Linked DNA regions of Parashewanella spongiae. The protein of the gene in region 2 interacts with the protein of the main gene of each other region in a pairwise test. Links are inferred from orthologs where the notes say so. Each region holds a gene or a part of one and is shown on either strand. Other genes may lie near its edges. The genes, in order: E2I05_RS13800 and ribD.

What was found.
Region 1: the proteins of ribD (region 2) and E2I05_RS13800 interact in binary tests that used the Escherichia coli proteins (3 or more experiments, as listed by UniProt). The link is inferred for Parashewanella spongiae from one-to-one orthologs.

What each region holds. Positions count from the first base shown.
Region 1 is NZ_CP037952.1:3,511,978-3,519,335, forward strand. The notes cover bases 1,657-4,649. They hold E2I05_RS13800 (acetyl/propionyl/methylcrotonyl-CoA carboxylase subunit alpha), read left to right. Parts: upstream 1,657-2,147; coding sequence 2,148-4,151; downstream 4,152-4,649. Other genes in these bases: E2I05_RS13795 (enoyl-CoA hydratase-related protein), read left to right, coding at 1,657-1,897; E2I05_RS13805 (hydroxymethylglutaryl-CoA lyase), read left to right, coding at 4,155-4,649. Outside these bases: E2I05_RS13790 (carboxyl transferase domain-containing protein), read left to right, coding at 1-1,059; more of E2I05_RS13795, read left to right, coding at 1,076-1,656; more of E2I05_RS13805, read left to right, coding at 4,650-5,039; E2I05_RS13810 (CoA transferase subunit A), read left to right, coding at 5,055-5,753; E2I05_RS13815 (CoA transferase subunit B), read left to right, coding at 5,767-6,423; E2I05_RS13820 (membrane dipeptidase), read left to right, coding at 6,972-7,358. UniProt on the Escherichia coli protein: This protein is a component of the acetyl coenzyme A carboxylase complex; first, biotin carboxylase catalyzes the carboxylation of the carrier protein and then the transcarboxylase transfers the carboxyl group to form malonyl-CoA.
Region 2 is NZ_CP037952.1:4,153,985-4,161,325, forward strand. The notes cover bases 1,632-4,607. They hold ribD (bifunctional diaminohydroxyphosphoribosylaminopyrimidine deaminase/5-amino-6-(5-phosphoribosylamino)uracil reductase RibD), read right to left. Parts: upstream 3,712-4,607; coding sequence 2,551-3,711; downstream 1,632-2,550. Other genes in these bases: ribBA (bifunctional 3,4-dihydroxy-2-butanone-4-phosphate synthase/GTP cyclohydrolase II), read right to left, coding at 1,632-1,640; E2I05_RS16470 (riboflavin synthase), read right to left, coding at 1,880-2,539; nrdR (transcriptional regulator NrdR), read right to left, coding at 3,760-4,209; glyA (serine hydroxymethyltransferase), read right to left, coding at 4,333-4,607. Outside these bases: more of ribBA, read right to left, coding at 540-1,631; more of glyA, read right to left, coding at 4,608-5,586; E2I05_RS16490 (hypothetical protein), read right to left, coding at 5,741-7,341. UniProt on the Escherichia coli protein: Converts 2,5-diamino-6-(ribosylamino)-4(3h)-pyrimidinone 5'-phosphate into 5-amino-6-(ribosylamino)-2,4(1h,3h)-pyrimidinedione 5'-phosphate.

The DNA.
Region 1 (7,358 bases), 640 kb from region 2 along the record:
GTCATGGGTCTATGCACAGCAGGCGGCGCTTATGTACCGGCAATGGCTGACGAATCGATTATCGTTAAAGAGCAAGGCACCATATTCTTAGCGGGTCCACCATTAGTAAAAGCTGCAACGGGCGAAGAAGTCTCCGCTGAAGAGCTTGGTGGCGCGGAAGTCCATACCAAAATTTCAGGTGTTGCCGATCACTTAGCTCAAAATGACGAGCACGCTCTAGAATTAGCTCGCAATGCGGTTTCAAGGCTTAACCATAATAAGCACATAGAAAATACGCTTTCCGCAGTCAAACCACCAAAATACGACCCCAAAGAACTCTACGGCATTGTGGGAACCGATTTAAAAAAACCATTCGATGTAAAAGAAGTCATCGCTCGAATCGTAGATGATTCAGACTTCGACGAATTCAAAGCTAATTATGGTGCCACATTAGTTTGTGGGTTTGCCAAAATTCATGGTAATCCAGTCGGCATTATTGCCAACAATGGCATTCTTTTCTCAGAATCAGCGCAAAAAGGCGCTCACTTTATTGAGCTTTGTTGCCAACGCAAAATTCCGCTTCTATTCCTGCAAAATATTACTGGCTTTATGGTCGGGAAAAAATATGAGCACGAAGGCATAGCCAAACACGGCGCGAAGATGGTAACAGCCGTGACCTGTGCCAACGTACCTAAGTTTACTGTTCTTATTGGTGGCAGTTATGGTGCTGGTAACTATGGTATGTGCGGCCGAGCTTTCGATCCAACCATGATGTGGATGTGGCCAAATGCTCGTATTTCAGTCATGGGCGGTGAGCAAGCGGCTGGCGTATTAGCGACCGTTAAAAAAGATGGTTTAGCGCGCAATGGCGAAAGTTGGAACCAACAAGAAGAAGCTGATTTTAAATCACCAATTGTTGAACAGTACGACAAAGCGGGCCATCCTTATCACGCTAGTGCTCGCTTGTGGGACGACGGCATTATCGACCCAGCTCAAACACGCGATGTAGTAGGCTTAGCTTTATCTGCAGCGCTCAACGCACCTATCGAAGAAACGCGCTTTGGCGTGTTCCGCATGTAATTTGAAGGTAACTATAATGACCACAAAAACTATCTTCGAAGATCAAAATTATCAACACATAATCTGTGAGATTGATGATCGCGGTGTCGGCTCGCTCATTCTGAATCGAGTCGATGTTCATAACGCCTTTGATGAAGTGATGATTGCAGAGTTAATTTCAGCATTACACAGATTTGCCAATGACAATCAATGTAAATTACTCATTGTTAAAGCCAATGGTAAACATTTTAGTGCTGGGGCTGATCTCAATTGGATGCGTAAACAAGTCAAAATGGATTTCGACCAAAATCTGGCCGATGCAAATACCCTTGCAAAGCTCATGAATGACTTAGATAAATTCCCTAAGCCAACGATTGCTCACGTTCAAGGCGCAGCATTTGGCGGAGCGCTAGGTTTAATCTGTTGTTGTGATATGGCTGTCGCGACGCCGAAATCGAGCTTCTGTTTAAGCGAAGTAAAACTTGGGTTAATCCCTGCAGTAATCAGTCCTTACGTAGTTCGTGCTATGGGTAATAGAGCCTCTCGTCGCTACATGTTGACTGCCGAACGTTTTACTGCTGAAAAAGCATTACAACTGCAAATTATTCATGAAGTTGGAGAAGACTTACAAAAATTGAGTCAACCAATGGCCGATGCATTACTTGCGAACAGCCCTCAAGGGATGAACTGGTGTAAATCATTAATTGCTCACCTCGAAAGTGGCGAAATCAATGCCCAAACCTTATCCCATACGAGTGATCGAATTGCCCGAATTCGTGTTTCAAGTGAAGGACAAGAAGGACTCAATGCCTTTTTTGAAAAACGACAACCGAACTGGCAGCAAGTAGAAGGGGATTAACACTATTTCGCATTGATATTTTTGTTATTCAACGAAAGCAAAAAGCTTTCAGAATAAGGCGGAAGGTTGAAAATTTATCGGGCATAAATTAAGAGCTGACAACGAAATTATGAAAGCTTTTAGCTTCGCCCGAAGGGAGTGTTACTAGATGAATGTAATGTGTAAAAAACATTTCGTCATCACTAAATAAGAAAAACAACATTTACAGTAACACTTTGAGTTTAAAAATATAAATAAGGAATAGTGTCCGATGTTTACCAAACTACTGATTGCTAACCGCGGTGAAATTGCTTGCCGAATCATTGATACAGCAAAAAAGATGGGCGTACGTACGGTGGCAGTTTATTCAGATGCAGATTCAAACGCTCGTCACGTCGCTATGGCTGATGAAGCTTTCTATCTTGGAGCCAGTGCTCCAGCTCAATCATACCTGCGTGGAGATGCCATTATTGAAGTGGCAAAAAGAGCAGGCGCTCAAGCGATTCACCCAGGTTATGGTTTTTTATCAGAAAACGCAGAATTTGCTCGCCAATGTGAGCAGTCTGGTATTGAATTTGTCGGGCCAGGTTCGGACGCGATTGATTCAATGGGCAGTAAAAGTGCCGCTAAAGTCATTATGTCTGCCGCCAATGTACCACTCGTTCCGGGTTACCATGGTGACGATCAAACAGATGATGTGTTATTAAAAGAAGCTCACAAAGTGGGTTATCCGCAACTTATCAAAGCCGCTTATGGCGGTGGTGGCAAAGGCATGCGGATCGTTGAAAACCAAAGCGAACTGCAAGGCGCCATCGACTCAGCGCGTCGTGAAGCGGCCTCTTCTTTCGGTAACGATAAATTATTGATGGAGCGTTACCTTCGTCAACCAAGACATGTTGAAGTGCAAGTGTTTGCTGATAAACACGGTAATTGTGTTTATCTATCAGACAGAGACTGCTCAGTGCAACGCCGCCATCAAAAAGTTGTTGAAGAAGCACCTGCTCCGGGTTTATCTGATGATTTACGCAAACAAATGGGTGAAGCTGCGGTTGCAGCTGCGAAAGCCATTGACTACGTTGGCGCTGGTACCGTTGAGTTTTTGCTTGATACCGACGGCAGCTTTTATTTCATGGAAATGAATACTCGTCTGCAAGTAGAACATCCTGTAACTGAATTGGTCACAGGCCAAGATCTAGTAGAATGGCAATTAAAAGTGGCACATGGGCAGACTTTGCCACTAGAGCAGTCTGAAATTCAAATTTCTGGTCATTCTTTTGAAGTGCGCGTTTACGCAGAAGATCCTAAAAACGAGTTTTTACCAGCCAGTGGCAAACTCGAATTTCTTCGGGAGCCAAGCCAAAATCAACACGTGAGAATTGACTCCGGAATTCGTGAACACGATGTGATCAGTAATTTTTACGATCCAATGATTTCAAAACTCATTGTGTGGGACGAAAATCGCCATCTTGCCTTGCAGCGTATGGAAAATGCATTAGACAATTATCGGATTGTTGGACTCAAACATAATATCGCTTTTTTACGCAGTATTATCACTCACTCCGCATTCGTAAAAGCCGATTTTTATACAGACTTTATCGAGCGTTATAACGATAACTTGTTTACCAGCAAAAGTGTAGATCCAGCGAAAGTGTTAGCGCTTGCTGGTTTATCCCAAGTGTTACACCGCCAGCAAGCTTTGCAAAGCGACACATCGCCTTGGGCTAGCTTAACAGGGTTTAGAGTCAACAGTGCCAATCGCCAACAAGTTCGTTTGCTTGATGATGACAATCAACTCGTTGAACTAAACATTATCGAACAATCAAATGGTTATGAAATAAAGGTTGGTGAACAGATCATTACTATTAATGGTGAACTGGCATCAAATGGTTTACTCGCGCAAATTGGTGATCATCGTTTTCTTGTGCCTATCGCTCAAATTGAAAATGATTTCACCCTATTTATCGACAACCAACAATTTCATTTCAAAGCGGTGCAAGCCCAGCAGTTGAGACAAGAAGACAATAGTGAAGATCAATTAAACGCACCAATGAATGGCACCATTGTCACTCATTTAGTTGATGTTGGCGCTCAAGTAAAAGCCGGTCAAGGTTTGATGGTAATGGAAGCCATGAAAATGGAGTACACCATCCAAGCCCCATTTGATGGCGTAGTGAGTGAATTTTTCTTTCACCCCGGTGACCTTGTCACTGACGGTTCTCCCCTTCTCGATGTTAACCCTAATGACGCTCTTGACAGTAAAAGGGACGGAGAATAGAGCATGACAGTCAATATATTTGAAGTCGGCGCACGCGACGGATTACAAAATGAACCCCATGTGAGCACTCAAGACAAAGTGACGCTAATCAATGAGCTTGCACAAGCAGGTGTTCGTCGAATCGAAGCCGCCAGTTTTGTGTCACCCAAGTGGGTGCCACAAATGGCCGACTCAGCGACAGTAATGGATCAAATTGAGCGCAACCCATCTGTGCAGTACAGTGCCCTCACCCCAAATTTAAAAGGACTTGAAGCAGCACTTGCCGCTGATGTTGACGAGATAGCTATTTTTGGTTCAGCCTCTGAGGCTTTTAGCCAAAAAAACATAAACTGCTCAATTGAAGAATCCATTGCGCGTTTTAAGCCTGTAATCGAATTAGCCAAACAACACAACTTGCCTGTTCGTGGTTACGTATCGTGCGTACTCGGTTGTCCATACGAAGGTGAAATCGCGGTTTCTGAAGTGGTAAGAGTCACAGAACTTCTACACACCATGGGTTGCTACGAAGTATCGCTCGGTGACACTATCGGCGTTGGCACACCGAAAAAAGCACTGCAAATGCTTCAAGCGGTTTCACAAAGCGTTTCAATCGATAAGTTGGCACTGCATTTTCACGATACTTACGGGCAAGCGCTCGCTAACATTCAAGCCTGCTTAGAAACCGGAGTGTCAGTATTTGACTCATCCGTGAGCGGCCTTGGCGGCTGTCCATATGCAAAAGGCGCTTCTGGTAACCTTGCTACCGAAGACTTGGTTTATATGCTGCACGGTATGGGATTAGATACTGGCATCAATATAGAAAAACTGTCCCAAGCCGGCAATAAAATATGTAAAGCATTAGGCAAAAGCAACGCTTCAAAAGTTGCTCAAGCGATTTTAACTCATTAAAAGGAACTGACATCGATGGCAGGACTGAATAAAGTAGTCAGCAGCTACACCGAAGCACTGGCAGGGCTCAAAAGCGACATGACAATCATGGTTGGTGGTTTTGGTTTATGTGGTATTCCAGAAGGATTAATCAACCAAATGACCACAATGGATGTAACCGGCTTAACGGCAATATCAAACAATGCTGGTGTCGATGACTTTGGCTTAGGTTTATTACTGCAAAAGCGTCAAATCAGCACCATGATTGCTTCGTACGTCGGTGAAAACGCGACCTTCGAAAAGCAAATGTTGTCCGGTGAGTTAAATGTCATTCTCACACCACAAGGCACATTAGCTGAAAAAATACGAGCAGGCGGCGCTGGTATTCCAGCATTTTTTACAGCAACCGGTTACGGCACGCCTGTCGCAGAGGGTAAAGAAACCCGCGAAATTAAAGGCCGTCATTACGTCCTTGAAGACTCGCTCACCTCGGATTTTGCATTAGTTCGCGCATGGAAAGCCGATACTATGGGTAACCTCGTATTCCGTAAAACCGCTGCTAATTTCAATCCAATGATGGCAACAGCAGGCAAAATAACCGTAGTAGAAGCCGAGCACATTGTTGAGCCGGGTGAACTCGATCCTGATCATATCCACACACCGGGAATTTATGTAGATCGCGTCATTCAAGGTACATTTGAAAAACGCATTGAACAACGCACGGTTAAGGCATAAGGAAGATCCTAAAATGGCATTATCAAGAGAACAAATGGCTCAACGAGTAGCCAAAGAACTTCAAGATGGCTTTTACGTAAATTTAGGCATTGGCATCCCAACTCTGGTGGCAAATTATGTTCCTGAAGGAATGGAGTTAATGCTGCAATCAGAAAATGGTTTGCTCGGTATGGGCGAGTTCCCAACCGAAGATACCATAGATCCTGATCTGATCAACGCGGGTAAGCAAACGGTAACCGCAGTAAAAGGCGCTTCTTTTTTCTCATCAGCTGAAAGCTTTGCCATGATCCGCGGCGGCCATGTTGATTTAACAGTACTTGGCGCATTTGAAATTGACGTGAACGGCTCAATTGCATCATGGATGATCCCCGGCAAACTCATTAAAGGCATGGGCGGCGCAATGGATTTAGTCGCAGGTGCAGACAACATTATCGTGATGATGACTCATGCTGATAAACGAGGTAACTCAAAGCTACTGCCTTTATGTGAGCTGCCGTTAACGGGTTATGGCTGCATAAAACGAGTCATCACCGACTTGGCGCTACTAGAAATTAAAGATGGCGCTTTCCATTTAATTGAAAGAGCTCCTGGCGTTTCAGTTGAAGAAATCCAATCAAAAACAGCAGGTAAGTTAACCGTTAATGGTGATGTACCTGAGATGGTTCTTTAAATCTAAGTTTGACTATTAAGCTTTAAAATTTCATTGAGTTCAAGCATCATAATTGTTTATGAATATAACCACTCTCTCGAAAGTTTGAGTGGTTTTTTATACAGTTCCCTTTCTCGTTTACACGAAATCTTTAATAGCTAAAAAAATAAAGTTTGTTTATGGTTGAACTTCAAACATAGTTAGCCTTATCCATGAATAATACCAATTACTGTAATTAAATGCTCAACTCAGAGCTATGTATGCGCACAAAGCACAAACGAAATTGGTGAAAACATAGTTATCTACGTTGAGATAATTTTGTGAAGTAATTTTTGTGCATACAAGCTCCCGAAGGGCAAGGCTAAAGGTTTCCATTACTGCGTTGCACGTTCTTGAATTATCCCGACAAAAGCACGAAGTGCGTTGAACGCCAGCTTTGTGTGGCGGACGTTAGGGGATATATTGCTTCGAACATGCGCCTTGTACTGAAAACCTTTATCTCTTGCTGAATGAGAGATTAATTACTGTAATTGGTATAATCAATAAAGCCGAGAAAATACGTGAGCACAATCGATATCAATCAAACAAGACGGGCATTACTAAAAGGGTTATCTGCCCTCGCCGCAAGTAGTTCACTGTTATCCATTCCGGTTTTGGCGCAAAAAAAACGAATGTATATTGATGGACTTTCATTTTTGCCGGAAGATTTGGCTGATTTAAGTAAGTCCAAACTCTCAGCCTATATTTGTGATATTTCCGACATTGAGGCCATTAAACAAGCCGATGGCACAACTAATTACAAACGGACTTATAAAGCCTGCTTAAGTAGCATTAAAGCAGCCCAAAAGCGCGTAGATGATAATCCAAAACAACTTATTTTAGGTTTGAGTAGCAAAGATATAGACAGAGCACTTCAAACAGACAAAACTGCCGTTTATTTTCAAATACAAGGTGCT
Region 2 (7,341 bases):
AATGGAAACCTTTAGCCTTGCCCTTCGGGAACTTGTATGCGCACACTTTAGTTCATAAAGAATACTTCACAAAATTATCTCAACGTAGCAATGTAATAACAACAGTTTTGTATGTCGGTAATAACTATGTTTTCACCAATTTCGTTTGTACTTTGTGTGCATACATAGCTCTGAGTTGAACATTTAATTACTATATATTGGTATTAGGGTCTGTTGATCTTTCAGGATTAAATTTTGTGCTATTTGAGCATTTATCTGTTCAAGGCGTGAGCAGTGATGCTTAGCCATCTAAGTGAGCTGGTCACAACACAGAACAGTGAATGCTCAAAAGCATCGAAGACAGCGTAAATTGGTCGCTCTTTCTAAATCAAAGGTGCTGCGTTATCGTTTTCTTATTTGGAAACGAAGTAACGACAGTTTTGTATGTCGATAATAACCAAACCTCACAAACTCTGCCTTGCATAAAATAACCAATTTATCGCTGCAAAAACAATCACGAAAGATCAACAGACCCTAGTCTATTTTCATCAGTAACAAATTTATTCTGAAATATACTCAGTCACTTCTAGCCCAAAGCCTGAAAGTGAGTGATAACGCTTTGGTGAGCTGAGCAAGCGCATTGTTGTTACCCCTAAAGAAGACAAAATTTGCGAACCAACGCCAACACGACGAGACGTACCTTGCCATTTAGCCGCCGGTTGTTGACCATTGTCTTCAGCTTCAAACGCTTTCACTTTGTTGAGTACACTTTCAGGTGTTTCGTAGTTGCTGAGTAAAACTAATACTCCGCCTTCTTCAGCAATACGTTCCATTGCTTTATCAATCGGCCAGCTACGCTCTTGACTGCGCTCTGAGAACAACAAATCATTAAAAGTATTTTGTAAATGTACTCGCACTAATGAGTTAGCCGTTACTTCACCTTTAACTAATGCAAAATGGATTTGATTATCAATGGTATCGCGGAAAGTGATCATCTTAAAATCACCAAATCGGGTTGGTAACTTACACTCAGACTCATTGATGATAGTAGTTTCTTTAGTGTTTCGGTACTCAATTAAATCAGCAATAGTACCAATTTTAATACCGTGCTTTTCTGAGAAGATTTCTAAATCAGGACAACGTGCCATTGAGCCGTCATCTTTTAGAATTTCAACAATCACACCTGAAGGCTCTAGCCCTGCAAGCCTTGCCAAATCACAACCTGCTTCTGTGTGACCTGCACGAACCAATACGCCACCTTCTTGTGCCATCAGTGGGAATATGTGTCCTGGCTGAACAAGATCAGCGGCCTTCGCGTCCTTAGCTACTGCGGCTTTAACAGTTACCGCACGGTCATGTGCAGAAATACCTGTTGTTACACCTTGTGCAGCTTCAATTGATACTGTGAAATTAGTGGAAAACTGAGCATTGTTATTATCAACCATCAACGGGATGTTTAATTGCTTACAACGACTTTCTGTCATTGTTTGGCAAATTAAACCTCGCCCATGAGTCGCCATGAAGTTAATGGCCTCTGGTGTGACCAATTCGGCGGCCATGATCAAGTCGCCTTCATTTTCTCTGTCCTCATCGTCCATCAAAATAACCATTTTACCTTGACGGATGTCTTCGATGATTTCTTCTATGCTGTGTAACGCCATGTTCTGACCTTTAATTTTAAGTAATACTGAACCCAAGACGTAAATGATTGCTCGTAAGCCTTAGGTTATACCATTTTGATAAGCCTGAGCTCGGGATAATGAAATCTACCACTCATTGTTTCATCGCGTAACCAACTGTAATAGCAAGCCTATTTCAGAGAAGCACAACACTTGAATAGGCAAAATAGCTGTGCTGTAGAGGTTTGCTTATCCAGAGTTCAGCTTGATTAATTTCAAAGCTAGCGCATAAAGCCTGCTTTGGCTAATGACTCAATAGTCAGGCCAGTCTGGGTTTTAGGTTCGTCTTTTTTGCCAAGCATTAATCGCTCTAAATAGCGCGCCACAAGATCAACTTCAATGTTAACCATACCGCCCACTTGAGCGTCCACTAAATTAGTTTCATCAAGTGTATGAGGCACAATGGTCAGCCTAAATTTACAACCATTCACCTCGTTCACCGTTAAACTGATTCCGTCAATGGTAATTGAGCCTTTGTGCGCAATATAATGAGCCAATTCTTTTGGCGCAGATAACCAAAACTCAATAGCTTTGCCACGTAATTCACGTAGTTCAATTTTAGCAATACCATCAACATGTCCTGAAACAAGATGACCACCTAAACGCGTTGTCGCAGTAACCGCTTTTTCCAAGTTCACTTTCTGCCCAACTTTGTAATGAGCAAAACCCGTTAATGCAACAGTTTCGGCGGATACATCAGCCACATAGCCATCACTGTTTTTTTGAACGACGGTTAGACAGACACCATTTGTAGCAATACTGTCTCCAAGTTGAACGTCAGTGAGATCAAGTTTTCCACTCGAAATCGTTAAACGTATATCATTTGATTGACGTACAATTTTGCTGATATGACCTACAGCTTCGATGATCCCGGTAAACATTTATCTCACCTTTACAACTTTTTGCTGGTTAACTTAAAACGAAAACAGCGATCTTCACCAATTTTTCGTTCATCGAGTAATGTAATTTCTGGCGTTTGGCTCATTTGCAGATAATCAGGCAAAGTTAAACAACTTCGCCCTTGGCTACCTAATAATATTGGCGCTTGATAAAGCCAGAGCTCATCTGCCAAAGCTTGTTCAATTACGGCTCCTGCCAAAGTAGCACCTGCTTCAATGAGCACTGAATTGCAATCCTTACCAAGGTGTTTAAATAACGACTTTAAATCTACCCGACCATTTAAAGAGGGTAATAATAAACACTCCACATGGCTTGGTTTCGAGTTTATAAATTCTGCAGAATATGGCTGAGTAGAAACCAACAAAATAGGCGTTTTGGTCAAAAAAAGTTTGGCTGATAATGAGATCTGGCAATTGGAATCGAGCACGACTCGTAACGGCTGTAAAATTGCGGTTTCAGCTAAAGATTCGGACAATTCGCCTAGCTCATTATGACGAACATTCAAACTACAATCATCTTCTATAACTGTATTGATACCTGTCACAATCGCGCAATGTCGTAAGCGAAGTCGTTGTACATCTCGACGTGACGCCGCAGCTGTAATCCATTTCGATATACCGTTAGATAAAGCTGTTTTACCATCAATACTAGCCGCAACCTTGACGCTCACGTATGGCATCCCTGTTTCCATTCGCTTCATAAAACCATCATTTACGGCTATGGCCTCATTTTGATACAAACCGACATCTACGTGGATACCTGCTTCACGTAATAAAGCAATACCTTTGCCAGCCACATTCGGATTTGGATCTTGCACTGCAACAACAACACGAGAAACTTTTGCATGGATTAGAGCTAACGCGCAAGGAGGGGTTCGCCCAAAATGACTGCATGGTTCTAGAGTGACGTAAGCCGTTGCACCACGTGCGCTTTCATTAGGATCAGTATTGGAATGGATATTGGATTTTGCTTGTTCGAGTGCATGAACTTCGGCGTGAGGCTCTCCTGCCTTTTTATGGAAACCTTCACCTATGACTTTTTGTCCAAGAGTCAGAACACAACCGACATTAGGATTCGGCCGAGTGGTATATCTGCCTTTTCGAGCCAACTGAAGTGCCCGAGTCATCATTTGTCTATCAAAAGTTGACCACATGCTCATTCTATCATTTCCAAGAAATCGTTTAACTCGTTGACACCAAACTTACTTTTGAAGTTTAGCTATGGCGTCGCCAAACTCTGAAACATCTTCAAATGCGCGATAAACAGATGCAAAACGAATGTAAGCCACCTTATCTAACGTCATCAACTGCTCCATGATTAAGTTACCAATCATTTCTGAATTGATTTCTCGCTCGCCAGTAGCTCTAAGTGTCGATTTAATTTTAGATAGTGCTTGCTCAATCCTATCCATCGAAACAGGACGCTTTTCACAAGCTTTTGACATACCACGACGAAGCTTATCTTCATCAAACGGTTGTCGAGAACCATCACGTTTTATGACTCTAGGCATGACTAATTCAGCCCCTTCAAAAGTCGTAAAACGTTCATGGCACTGAATACATTCGCGGCGGCGCCTAACTTGGTGTCCATCGGTGACTAATCGGGAATCAATTACTTTTGTGTCTGTCGTATTGCAAAATGGACAATGCATTGCGCCCCCCAATTACTTATATAAAAATAAATTAAGATTAAAAAAATGGCCGCATTTGCGACCATTCAGATTTTATCTTATTTCAAACGCTTCTGCTAGCAAGGCGAACAGCCGCAAGCGCAATTATGCGTAAACAGGAAAACGAGCACACAACTCTAGTACTTGCTGCTTGACGCGGTTAATTACGTCTTCGTTGTGAGCATCATCAAGCACATCACAAACCCAATTGGTAAGCTGTGTAGCTTCAGCTTCTTTAAATCCACGACGAGTGATAGCTGGTGTACCAATACGAACGCCAGAGGTTACGAATGGTGAACGAGGATCATCAGGTACTGAGTTTTTATTAACCGTGATGTTAGCGCTTCCCAAAGCCGCATCAGCTTCTTTACCAGTTAAATCGCGACCGATTAAGTCAACCAACATAAGATGGTTATCAGTTCCGCCAGAAACTATTTTATAACCACGTTGCTGGAATTGAGCTGCCATCACTTTGGCATTCGCAACCACTTGAGTTTGATACGTTTTGAACTCTGGTTCCAAAGCTTCTTTAAACGCAACAGCTTTGCCTGCAATGATATGCATCAATGGGCCACCTTGCCCGCCAGGGAACACGGCTGAATTCAACTTCTTGTACAAATCTTCGTCATCAGCCGCTGAAATAATCAAACCACCACGAGGGCCTGCCAATGTTTTATGAGTTGTTGATGTTACTACATGTGCGTGTGGCACAGGGTTAGGATAAACACCAGCAGCAATTAGACCTGCAACATGCGCCATATCGACAAAGAAATAAGCATTAATCTTATCTGCGATTTCACGCATTTTAGCCCAATCAACGATACCTGAGAACGCAGAAAAACCACCGATTATCATCTTAGGTTTATGCTCAATAGCAAGGCGTTCAAGCTCAACGTAATCAATTTTACCCGTTTCATCAATACCGTAAGGAATGATGTCATAAAGCTTACCTGAAAAGTTAACTGGTGAACCGTGAGTCAAATGACCACCGTGAGCTAAGTTCATCCCTAATACTTTATCACCAGGCTGAAGCAATGCCATATAGACAGCAGAATTGGCTTGCGAACCAGAGTGTGGCTGAACATTTGCATACGTTGCGCCAAATAGCTCTTTTGCTCGTTCGATGGCAAGAGCCTCAACCACATCGACATGCTTACAACCGCCGTAATAACGCTTACTTGGGTAACCTTCGGCGTATTTATTTGTCAACATAGAGCCTTGGGCTTCCATCACTCTTGGACTGGTGTAGTTTTCAGAAGCAATCAGTTCAATATGTTCTTCTTGACGAACACTCTCTAATTGCATTGCTTCATATAAATCAGGATCAAAATCCGCAATGTTCATATTTTTTTGTAGCATGACTCACTCCAGTAGCTCAGCTTTTTAGTTCTATATAGACATACACCTCAAATTAACAAGAGGTACATTCGTAGGTTGGGCGGCATTTTACTCTTGAATGATGAACAATCACAGTACCTTAATCCAAATTTTACTGTTTTAATCACCGTACATGTTAATGAGATTTAGTCTCATCACTTTTAAGTAGCAAAGGAACATGCAAGCGTTTTTGATTTTCAGTTGAAACAGGTCGAACATGACCAAGAGCGAAAAGCTTGTCCATTAGAGGGTGCCTAACTCGATGGTTCGAACGAAACCAACTAATAAGCGCAGCTTTAGTAGTGAGTTTCCACATACTTCCCCAATATGTTTCAACAACATCATCTTCGGGTATAAAATGAGTTAGCATTATAGGGCAGCACTCCGCACTCTCCTCTGTGACCTTTTCGGCTAGGGTGCTTGATATTACTTCAATAAGTCCTTGTCTATAATCATCTGAAACAATTTTTAGATTTATTTCTGATTGAATTCTATCTTCTCTTTGAGCGTATCTAGAGAGCTTAAATACTCGTGGTTTAATTAATTTTTTAATGCCTCTTAAAATCGAAAGGGCTTTTTCGGGATCTTTATCTTCATAAAAATCAACTCGGCTTATCCAAATTGACAATGGAAGCCATTGCTCCGGTTCACTAATTATTTCTTTTGATAACGAGATAACCTCATAACAAGCAAGCTGAGCTTCTTTAGAAAGACAAGTTAGCTTCTCTTTCATTTCTGCCTGAAGTTGAACTTCCGATTTAAAAGATGCTGTTTTTCCTAGCACTGCATCTTTTTTCAGCGCTGAGACCAATAAATTTATCCTAGAGTCACTCAGAGGGTCTTCTTCCTGTGAAAACTTTTTCAACCATTTTTCATTAGCCTTAACTGCATCATAAAAAGAAAAAGTTACTACATTTTCAAGACCATATTTAAAATAATTCATATCTATTTCAGATAATTCAATATCATCTGAGTCCTCAACATGGGTTAACCTTACTGAAATTTTTCCATTATGTTGATCCGCTGTAACTTTGAATACTAAGTGCTCTATTTGCCAATGCTGATGAACACTATCTATACCTCTTAGCTTAATTTCATTAAGGTAAGCATCTGTTACTCCATAGCAGTCAATATGTTGCTTAATAAATGTAGATGTTCTATCCCTGACAACGTCTTGAGCCTCTATCATTTTAGCTTGTAAACCTGAGGCTTTAGCAAGGCTTTCATCCATAATTTCAATAGCTTTAGCTAAACACTTAGCGGCTTCTCTAGGTTTCTTTTCTATAAGTGCATCTATATCTAGAAAGTTTGGGCAAAGTTCTTGAATTATTTCAGTTTCTAGCTCATCCAATTCAAGCAAAAAAAATGGTCGTGGTCCGATTGTGTCTTTTATTTCATATAGCAGCTGTAAAGCCGTATTCGGCTTTAGCTCTTTCATATATAAAAACTCTATGCGATAAATCCATACTGCCACTGGCAATTGTGTTCCGCGATAAAGACCCACACCTAGTTCAATTTGAGCTTCAATTTGTGCAGCAAGTGGAAGACTTTTAAGTCGGTTAACAATTCGTTCGCGTACATCGTCACGACCTATTTCTTTCACCACACTCCCTAATATTTCATCCTTTTCATAAAAAAAGTAAAGCCTACTGATATTATCCTCAGAAAGTGGCGACTTAAAATCAGGAGTATCCATAAGCCACTTTTCTTGAAGCTTTTCAGCATCTAATTGAACAT